Regions from separate parts of the Comamonas thiooxydans genome, predicted to be linked through region 2. Evidence: predicted binding sites of a transcription regulator. Region 2 holds the regulator's gene; each other region holds the start of a gene.
The links. Region 2 encodes FNR, which switches genes on or off when oxygen is low (the NO sensors DNR and NnrR bind a similar motif). Its sites were predicted from a motif close to TTGATNNNNATCAA; they were not measured.
Positions count from the first base shown of each region.

Region 1: CTR2_RS11535 (universal stress protein) is a predicted target of FNR. The motif match lies at 1,644-1,657, and genes of this name have one in related genera.
Region 3: clpB (ATP-dependent chaperone ClpB) is a predicted target of FNR. The motif match lies at 1,785-1,798, and genes of this name have one in related genera.

Region 1 covers NZ_AP026738.1:2,504,716-2,507,970, forward strand. The annotation lists gene CTR2_RS11525 (2OG-Fe dioxygenase family protein) at 171-950, shown strand; gene CTR2_RS11530 (hypothetical protein) at 1,140-1,613, shown strand; gene CTR2_RS11535 (universal stress protein) at 1,771-2,208, shown strand; gene CTR2_RS11540 (bacteriohemerythrin) at 2,275-2,832, opposite strand; gene CTR2_RS11545 (Bug family tripartite tricarboxylate transporter substrate binding protein) at 2,918-3,255, opposite strand, start outside.
Region 2 covers NZ_AP026738.1:2,147,262-2,150,516, forward strand. The annotation lists gene CTR2_RS09865 (FixH family protein) at 104-409, shown strand; gene CTR2_RS09870 (hypothetical protein) at 674-937, shown strand; gene fnr (fumarate/nitrate reduction transcriptional regulator Fnr) at 1,001-1,723, opposite strand; gene hemN (oxygen-independent coproporphyrinogen III oxidase) at 1,992-3,255, shown strand, end outside.
Region 3 covers NZ_AP026738.1:1,197,408-1,200,662, reverse strand. The annotation lists gene clpB (ATP-dependent chaperone ClpB) at 1-1,667, opposite strand, end outside; gene CTR2_RS05445 (molybdenum cofactor biosynthesis protein MoaE) at 2,081-2,539, opposite strand; gene CTR2_RS05440 (hypothetical protein) at 2,593-2,847, shown strand; gene CTR2_RS05435 (hypothetical protein) at 2,861-3,187, shown strand.

The DNA.
Region 1 (3,255 bases), 360 kb from region 2:
ACTATCGTGATGATGCCTGGTACCTTCTTGGCGCCAGGCTGTCTGCCTGCATCGCTGTGTGCGATGCAGGCATTTTTTCATCCATGCAATTTGGTTGATGCTGCCTTGCGTAAATTTTGATGCCGAGCCACAAGCCAGCGGGGCCTGCGAGGAGTAAGCTTGCCGACCTTATGGCGCACATCATGTTTTCCCCTCCCTATATTGCCGCTGCCGAGGCAGCCCAGTCCTTGCGCACGCGCGGCTATGCCGTGCTGCAGCCCGAGGACTTCGCCCAGTGGATGGGCCTGAGCGTGAGCGATCTGCATGTCATGGATGCGGATTGGCAGGGCCTGCCGCCCGATGCCTTCCTCAAGGATGGCGGCCGCTATCGCCGCCGCCGTCATTCCTGTTTTGTCAGCGAAGGCGATCAGGTGCAGCAGGTGCCCCACCGCGCCCACTGGCAGCCCGTGGAATACAACGCGCTGCATGGCGGCATGCAGCGCATGTTCGAGCCCATGCTGGACAGCACGACGACGAGCGCGGCATGGCTGGAGATGATCAATGCTCTGGGGCAACTGGCCGATCAGGTGTTCTGCACCGACGAGCGGCATGAGCGCTGGTTTGTCGAGGCGCACCAGTTCCGCATCGACACCACGGACGGCATCGGACGGCCCACGCCCGAGGGCGCGCACCGCGACGGCGTCGATCTGGTCGCCGTGCTGCTGGTGGGGCGCAAGGGCGTCAAAGGGGGCGAGACCCGGGTGTTCGAAGCGACCGGCCCCAATGGCCAGCGCTTCACGCTGACCGAGCCCTGGTCCGTGATGCTGCTCGACGACGCGCGCATGATTCATGAAACCACGCCGATTCAGCCCGCCGAGCCTGGGGGCGTGCGCGACACGCTGGTGCTGACCTATCGCCGCGGCAACTTCCAGGGTGCCGAGCTCCAGCAGCAGCAGGGTCAGGCTGCTTGATTGAGCCGGAGGGCTTTGTTCGGAAAATTTGGGCAAAACTGTAACGTGCTCAATACGTCAAAGTGACGGCCTCAACACTGCATGATGCAGGCTTGTCGCGGCGAAGCTTTCGCCTCTTCGAGTCTTCCCTGCATCCAACAAGCCAGATCAGCTGGCCAACGCCACGCCTAGCAGAGCGTGGTTTTTTATATGAATCGCTTTTACGCCCTTAGTATTTCAGTGCTGACCGCTCTTGTCACCGTAGCGGCCTGCAAGCCTTCGCAAGACCGTCCGGCGCAGGCGGCCTACACCAAGGAGCCCACGATCTACTTTCGCAATGGCCTTGAGATTACCCTCGGCGATACCTCGGTACCGATTCACGGCGTGGAGGAGTGCCCTTATGGTCTGGCCGCGCCGGCCGGGGCCGTGGTCGAGCTCAATGATGCCAAGTGCATTCGACTCTCGGACGATACCGAGCAGATCGTCGTGATGCTGGACATGCCGGGCGGCATCGTCCAGGAGGAATGGACCGTGCGTCGCGATGCGCCCAGCAAACCCCATGAGCCAGCCTTCAAAAATGTATCCCTGCTGCGCCCAGACGGCACGCGCATCAGGATCACCGACAAGTCCGACACTTTGCTGGAAAAGTGCTACGAATACCAGACGGCCCATGTCTGTATCTGAGCCAGACCTCAGCCAGCGTGAACTTCAGGGTTGATTCATGTCAACACGCTGAGGCATGATGAAGGCAGACTCAACGCTATTTCAAGAGCGGCATCTGCCCCGGGCCTCTGGCTTGAGGTCCTTGTCGCCTGCAACCTGAAAGGAGAAACATATGTCCATGTTCAATCACATTCTGGTTCCGGTCGACGGCTCCAAGCCCTCCATGCTGGCGGCGCACAAGGCCGCGGAGCTTTCCAAGGTCTTCGGCAGCGCCGTGACGGCGGTGTATGTGGTCGATCCCTATCCTTTCACCGGCGTGGGCGCCGACTTTGCCTATGGCCAGTCACAGTATCTGAGCGCGGCCACCGCCGAAGCCAACACCGCCCTGGATGCGGTCAAGGCCATCATGGATGAGGCGGGCGTGCCCGTGAAGACGCTGGTGGGCGAGGGCCATGCCGTGCATGAAGGCATTGTGCGCACCATGGAAAGCGTGGGTGCCGATCTCGTCGTCATGGGCTCGCAGGGGCGACGTGGCCTTGAGAAGCTGATGCTGGGCAGCGTCACCCAGCGCGTGCTTGGCGCCGTGCGCGTGCCGGTGCTGGTCGTGCGCGAGTGAGCGTCAGGCGGCTGCCCACGAAGCAACGGCTCCTCAGGGAGCCGTTTTTCTTGTGAGCAAGGGTGCTCAGCGATTGAGCAGTCGGGCCAGCCAGCCTTTCTTCTTCTGCTGCAATTCCAACTCCTGCAGCACTTCCGCTTTGAGTCGTTCTTTTTCTGCCGTGTGTCCGCTCTCTTTGGACATCATGCGCAGATAGACCTTGGCCGAGTCCACATAGCCATGGTCTTCGTTGCGGATGTGGTTGAACAGCCAGCGCGAGAGCATGCCATGCAGTTCGGCGGCCACATCCTCGCCCGCATCGAAGCGGGTCTGCATCTCGATCACGCGGCGCGTGAACAGCTCGTGCACTTTTTTGTGCGGCCCGGCGAACATGTAGCCGGCGCTCTCGATCAGGCTTTCCTCGAAGACGAAGTGCGAGACGGTGTAGTCGATCATCTCCCCGATGACATCGCCCAGACCTTCGCGGTCGGGCGAGCTGCGCAATTCGTAGAGCCGGTTGATGTAATCGACGATACGGCGGTGCTGCCGGTCGATCTCCGCAATCCCGGTGTCCAGCTCGGGGACCCAGACCAGCAATGCCATGATGTTCTCCAGAAATTCAAGGGTTTCCGGAGAAGTATTCACGAGCCTGTCATATGCCGCATTGATGCAGATCAGGCCTATCCGCGCCAGGCAGGGCGGCGCGAATCCTGCGCGCCGCGTCGGGATGTCACTCGATCTTGGCGCCCGAGGATTCGACGACCTGTTTGGACTGCTTGAAGTCGGCCTGGAACATCTTGTCGAAGTTGGCGACACTCATGGACTGGGGCTCGGCGCCCTGGGTCAGAATGGCCTCGCGCACCTCGGGCATGGCCAGCAGCTTGTTCACTTCGACATTGACCTTGGTCACGATGGACGAGGGCGTGCCCTTGGGCATGAACAGGCCGTACCAGGTACTCACATCAAAGCCCTTGAGACCGGATTCGGCCAGTGTTGGGGTGTCTGGCAGCGAGGACGAGCGCTTTGCCGAGGTCACGGCGATGGCGCGCAGCTTGCCGGCCTTGATCT
Region 2 (3,255 bases):
GAGCCATCACGGAGGCCGGACAAGGGCACCGCCAATCGGCAACAATTTATGCCACCCTGCCATGTGTGCCTGGGTGGCCAGAATTTTGGAAAGAGGTTTCATCATGTCGGCAGCACAAGCCAAGGTCTCGCAAACGGCCAAGATCATCCACCCCGAGGACGGCAAGCCCTGGTGGAAGTTTGCCCATGTCTGGCTCATCATCGCCGGTCCGGTAATCGTGGTGATTGCCGGCTTTGCCACGGCATACATCGCACTGAGCAGGCCCGATCCCGTGATTGACCCTGACTACTACCGCCATGGCATGGAAATCAACCAGCGCCTGAGCGAAAGTGAAAAAAGCCTGGCCCCAGCAGTCACCGGCCGCAATCATGCGGCCACGCCAGCCAAGGACCATCCGCTGGATCGCTGAGCGCTCCGGAGCTTGCTCCTTGCTCCGCCAAGGTCGCTTTTGCGGCCTTTTTTGTTGCCGATATCAAAATCAGAGCGTGGTGCGCATGCTCCGTATAACGTTGATGTAGACGTAAATGGTTTTTTGATATTCAGATAGCGCAGGATGCTACTGAAAAGAGAGCAATTCAGGGTTTCCCGCCACGGTGCATGCCCGAAGTCCTGCATGAACGGTCACCACTGTTGTGCAAAATATGACCAAGCCCACAGCCCAAGGAGAATCAGGATGGATGCTCGACGCTGGATGTGGATTGTCTGGCCGGCCTTTCTGGCGGCGGCAATCATGGAGATGGTGGTTTTCGCCTTTGTGGATCCGCTGGATGTGCACTGGCTGGGTTCCCCCCTGGACTGGTCGCGCCAGGCCATCTATACGGTCGCTTTTTTTGCCTTCTGGGTCGTGACCCTGGTCGGAGGTGCGATGACGGTGATGCTGGGGCGCTCCGTCAGCGATCTCAATGGCGGCATCGTTTCGGAGCCTCTGCCCGAGTAACTCGCGCAGACAAAAAAGCCCGCTGTCCGCGGGCTTTGTCCTGAGAGTGTCTGCCGACTTGGTTCAGCTCTGACATTGCTGGCTGTTGACGATGCGTTTGAGCGCCTCGGTATCCAGGATGCGCAGGTGGCGCTGCTTGACTTCCACAATGCCTTCCTCTGCAAATTTGGAGAAAGTGCGGCTCACGGTCTCGAGCTTGAGGCCCAGGTAACTGCCGATTTCTTCGCGCGTCATGCGCAGCACCAGCTCCGACTTGGAAAAGCCGCGTGCCGACAGACGCTGAACCAGGTTCAGCACAAAGGCCGCCAGGCGCTCTTCGGCCCGCATGCTGCCCAGCAGCAGCATCACGCCATGCTCGCGCACGATTTCGCGGCTCATGACCTTGTGCACATGGTTCTGCAGGGCCGTGACCTCGCGCGAGAGCTGCTCCAGTTTGTCAAACGGCATGACGCAGACCTCGGCGTCTTCCAGAGCCACGGCATCACAAGTGTGGTGGTCGTTGACGATGCCGTCCAGACCAATGATTTCGCCAGCCATCTGAAAGCCTGTGACCTGATCGCGTCCGTCTTCGGTGGCCACGCTGGTCTTGAAGAAGCCGGTTCGAATGGCATACAGCGAGGTGAACTCTTCGCCATTGCGAAACAGCAGCCCGCCGCGCTTGACCTTGCGGCGCGTGGCCACAATCTCGTCAATGCGCTCCATTTGTTCATCGTCCAGGCCCATGGGCATGCACAGTTCACGCAGATTGCAGTTGGAGCAGGATGCTTTGATGGTCTGAAGATTCATGGGCTTTTAGCAACGGCGCAGACAGACACAGAGTGGAGAGTCGCGCTGGTCATTGACCTCGTGGTTGAAGATGAGATGGATCAAATTGTCGCAGCACTTGCCTTGAGGTCTCTTGATTTTCATCAAGGACAGGGTGATTGCCTTGGGGCACATTGCCTATATTCGTTCAAAAACATGCGCTTTTGCCTATTTTGGGCATGATTTTCAGGATCTGATTTCCATTGAAATATGCTCCATACAGAGTGTGGGCGCACCCTAACTCCCAGTTATGACCGCAGTCACACCTGAGTTGCTGAGCCGCTTCGATATCCCCGGCCCACGCTACACATCGTTCCCAACAGCCGACCGTTTTGTTGAGGCTTTTGGTGCAGACGACTACATACTGGCACTCAAGCAGCGCAAGACGCATTCTGGCTCGCGCGCTTTGCCCCTGTCCGTTTATGTGCATGTGCCGTTCTGTGAGTCGCTTTGCTATTACTGCGCCTGCAACAAGATCGTGACCAAGCATCATGAAAAGGCTGCCGAGTATCTGGACTACTTGAGCCGCGAGCTGGCCATGCATACCGAGCATTGCGGCAAAGGCCAGCTCGTAAGCCAGCTGCATCTGGGCGGAGGCACACCGACCTTCTTCAGCGATGCAGAGTTGCAGCAGCTGATGGTCTTGATGCGTGAGCATTTCAAGCTGGATCCCGCGGGCGAGTACTCCATCGAGGTCGATCCGCGCACCGTCAGCAACGAGCGGCTGAGAGCTCTCAAGGACATGGGGTTCAATCGACTGAGCTTTGGCGTGCAGGACTTTGATCCCGCGGTGCAGAAAGCGGTGCACCGCGAGCAGCCCGCCGAGCAAGTATTTGCGCTGGTGGCCGAGGCACGCCGCCTGGGCTTTGTCTCCATCAATGTGGATCTGATCTACGGCTTGCCCAGACAAACGCCCGAGTCTTTTGCGCGCACGCTGGCACAGGTCAATGAGCTGCGTCCCGATCGCATTGCACTGTATGCCTATGCGCATCTGCCCGAGCGCTTCAAGCCGCAAAGGCGTATCGAATCGGCAGACCTGCCCATGGGACAGGACAAGCTGAACATGCTCTCCGGCGCCATTGATGCATTCATGAATGGCGGCTATGTCTATGTAGGCATGGACCACTTTGCATTGCCTGACGACTCTCTGGCCATTGCCAAGCGCCAGGGGCGCCTGCATCGCAACTTTCAGGGCTACAGTACCCAGCCTGATTGCGACCTGATTGCACTGGGCGTATCGGCTATCGGCAAAGTGGGTGCGACCTACAGTCAGAACGTCAAGACTCTTGAAGAGTATTACGATGCCGTCGATGGCGGCATGTTGCCCGTGCAGCGCGGACTGGCGCTTTCGCGTGATGATCTGGTGCGCAGAGCCGTCATCATGTCCATCATGTGCCAGGGCTCTGTCCTGTATGAGCCCATGGAGCAGGCCTGGCTCATCAATTTCCGCGAGTACTTCGCTGCGGAGCTGGATGCGCTGGCAGAGATGCAGCGCAACGGCTTGGTCGAGCTGT
Region 3 (3,255 bases), 950 kb from region 2:
TTGGCCACGGGGATGCCCGTGGCACGGCTCACCACCTCGGCGATCTCTTCGGCACCGACCTGGGTGCGCAGCAGCTTGTTGGCCGTTGCGCCGTCCTGGCCTTCTTCCTTGGCCTGGGCTTCATGCAGCTGCTTCTCGAGTGCGGGCAGCTTGCCGTACTGCAGCTCGGCCACCTTGTTGAAATCGCCCTTGCGCTTGAACTCCTCGATCTGTATGCGCAACTGATCCACTTCCTTGCGGATCTGCTCCGAGCCCAGCGCACTGGCCTTCTCGGCCTTCCAGATTTCCTCGAGGTCGGCGTACTCGCGCTCCAGGCTCTCCAGCTCTTCCTCGATCAGCTGCAGACGCTTTTGCGAAGCCTCATCCTTTTCGCGCTTCATGGCTTCGCGCTCGATCTTGAGCTGAATCATGCGGCGCTCGAGCTTGTCCATTACCTCGGGCTTGGAGTCCATCTCGATCTTGATCTTGGCCGCAGCCTCGTCGATCAGGTCGATGGCCTTGTCGGGCAGAAAGCGGTCGGTGATATAGCGATGGCTCAGCTCCGCAGCGGCAACGATCGCGGGGTCGGTGATGTCGACGTTGTGATGCGCCTCGTACTTCACCTGCAAGCCGCGCAGAATGGCAATCGTGTCCTCCACCGAAGGCTCGTCCACGATGACCTTCTGGAAGCGGCGCTCCAGAGCGGCATCCTTTTCGATGTACTTGCGGTATTCATCGAGCGTGGTCGCACCAACGCAATGCAGCTCCCCGCGCGCCAGTGCGGGCTTGAGCATATTGCCGGCGTCCATGGCGCCATCGGCCTTGCCGGCGCCCACCATGGTGTGGATCTCGTCGATGAAAAGAATGATGCGGCCTTCGTCCTGTGCGATTTCCTTGAGCACGGATTTGAGGCGCTCCTCGAAGTCGCCGCGGTACTTGGCACCGGCCAGCAGGCCCGCCATGTCCAGCGACAGCACGCGCTTGTTCTGCAGGCTCTCGGGCACCTCGCCGGCCACGATGCGCTGGGCCAGGCCTTCGACAATGGCGGTCTTGCCCACGCCGGGCTCGCCGATGAGCACGGGGTTGTTCTTGCTGCGGCGCTGCAGCACCTGGATGGCGCGGCGGATTTCATCGTCGCGGCCGATCACGGGATCGAGCTTGCCGCTGCGGGCGCGCTCGGTCAGGTCCAGCGTGTATTTCTTGAGCGCTTCGCGCTGGCCTTCGGCTTCTGCACTGTCCACGTTCTGACCTCCTCGCACGGCATTGATGGCCGCTTCCAGGCTGGACTTGCTCACGCCGCTTTGCTTGAGCAAGGCACCGGCACGCGTGGCCGAGCCTGCGGCATCGGCCAGCGCCAGCAGAAACAGCTCGCTGGCGATGAACTGGTCACCGCGCTTGAGCGCTTCCTTCTCCGAGGCCTGCAGCAGGCGGGCCAGCTCGGAGCCGACCTGCACATCGCCTTGCTGCTGCACGCGCGGCAGATCAGCCATGGCCTGTTCGGCCAGGTTCTTGAGTTGTTGCACATTGCCGCCGGCGCGCTGCAGCAGCGCGCGCGGGCCGTCGTCCTGGCGCAGCATGGCCACCAGCAGGTGCAGAGGGTCGATGGTGGATTGATCAGCACCGAGCGCCAGGGACTGCGCGTCGGCCAAGGCTTCTTGGAATTTGGTCGTCAGTTTGTCAATTCGCATGGTTTGTCGCTTTCGCTCCAATCAGATTCATTGCTGATTTATCTGATAGCCAGGTGGTGAATTTCAAGACCGGAAAGGGCAATAAAGCGGCGCAGAAGACGGCAGCAAGCCTGTGATTTGACAAAGATCAAACAGCGCCCTGCGCCAGAGGCCAGATTCGAGCATCGCGCGTCAAAGCCAGATCCAATGTAGGCGCAAACCCACAATGCGCAAGATTGCAGCCCCATACCTGTCAGAGTCAACAAACCCGGGAGCCACCAAGAACCATAGCGACTTACGCTTTATACATCAGCGCCAGAGGCATTTTTATTCATAGATTTCTCAAGAGCATGCACCGATGCACACGATCGGGCGCCACCAAGCCTGGGCCGACAGGGCTCCGATATGGGCCAGCGCTCGGACGGCTGCTGTCCTTACTGCCACCGTGCCAGCGCCTGTTCGTCGCTGACACGAGCATCCACCCAGCGTGCGCCCTGCCCGGTCTGCTCTTTCTTCCAGAACGGCGCTTCGGACTTCAGATAGTCCATGATGTATTCGCAGGCCTCGAAGGATTTGCCGCGGTGGGCGCTGGTCACGGCCACCAGCACGATCTGATCCATGGGCTGCAGCAGGCCGATACGGTGAATCACGCGCGCGCCATAGATGCCAAAGCGCGCCACGGCCTTGTCGATGATGGCCTCGATCGACTTCTCGGTCATGCCGGGGTAGTGCTCGAGCTCCATGCTGGAGACGGCATCGCCCTCGTTGCGGTCGCGTACCGTGCCGACAAAGCTGCAGACCGCGCCCACGCGTGCATCGCCGGCGCGCAAGGCGGCAATCTCGGCCGAGAGGTCAAAGTCCTGGGTCTGAATGGATACACGTGCTGCAGTCATGCCTGCATTGTCGCAGGCCAGCATGGGCATGTCTGGCGCATTAGCATTGGGCCATGGCCACACAAACCATCAATCTGCCGGAGTACACGCTGTACCCTTCTCCGCGCAATGAGCACCGGATGATTTTCGAGTTCCAGCTCTTTGTGCCCTATCCCTATGAGCTGATCCACCTGCCCGACTACAACTTCAAGGGCAAGGCCACGCTGTTTGCCGCCCACCGCAAGCGCGACAACAAATCGGGCCAGCTCATTACCTGCGAACTGGCCGTGGACATCGAGCGTTTCGAGCGCCTGTTCGAGCCGAGCTAAAGGTCAAGGCCCTATGGACGACACCAGCCAGATTCAGCCGCCGCCCAGCTTTGCCGAGCTGTTTCGCACGCGCAGCGGCAAGCTGTCCGCCCCAATTGCCGAGGTCGTCGCACGCTATGAGCTGTGCGAAGACCTGGCAAGCCATCTGACCGAACAGGCACAGACGCTTTATCACTCGGGAAATTCCTCAGAAGAGCAGGTACTGCTGGGCATGCATGCGGGCCTGGCCCCGGAGGGCTCGGTCGTCACAGCGCTTGAAGCGGGCTGGATCGTGCAGCGCCTGGCCGAGCTGCTGGAATGGCGTGCACCGCAGTTCCCCACGCCTACAGACCCGGCCTGAAAGCCCGGACGGAACCGGTTTTCAGCGCTCTCGGACCAGCATTTGTCGCTTCAGATTTCAGGAACCTC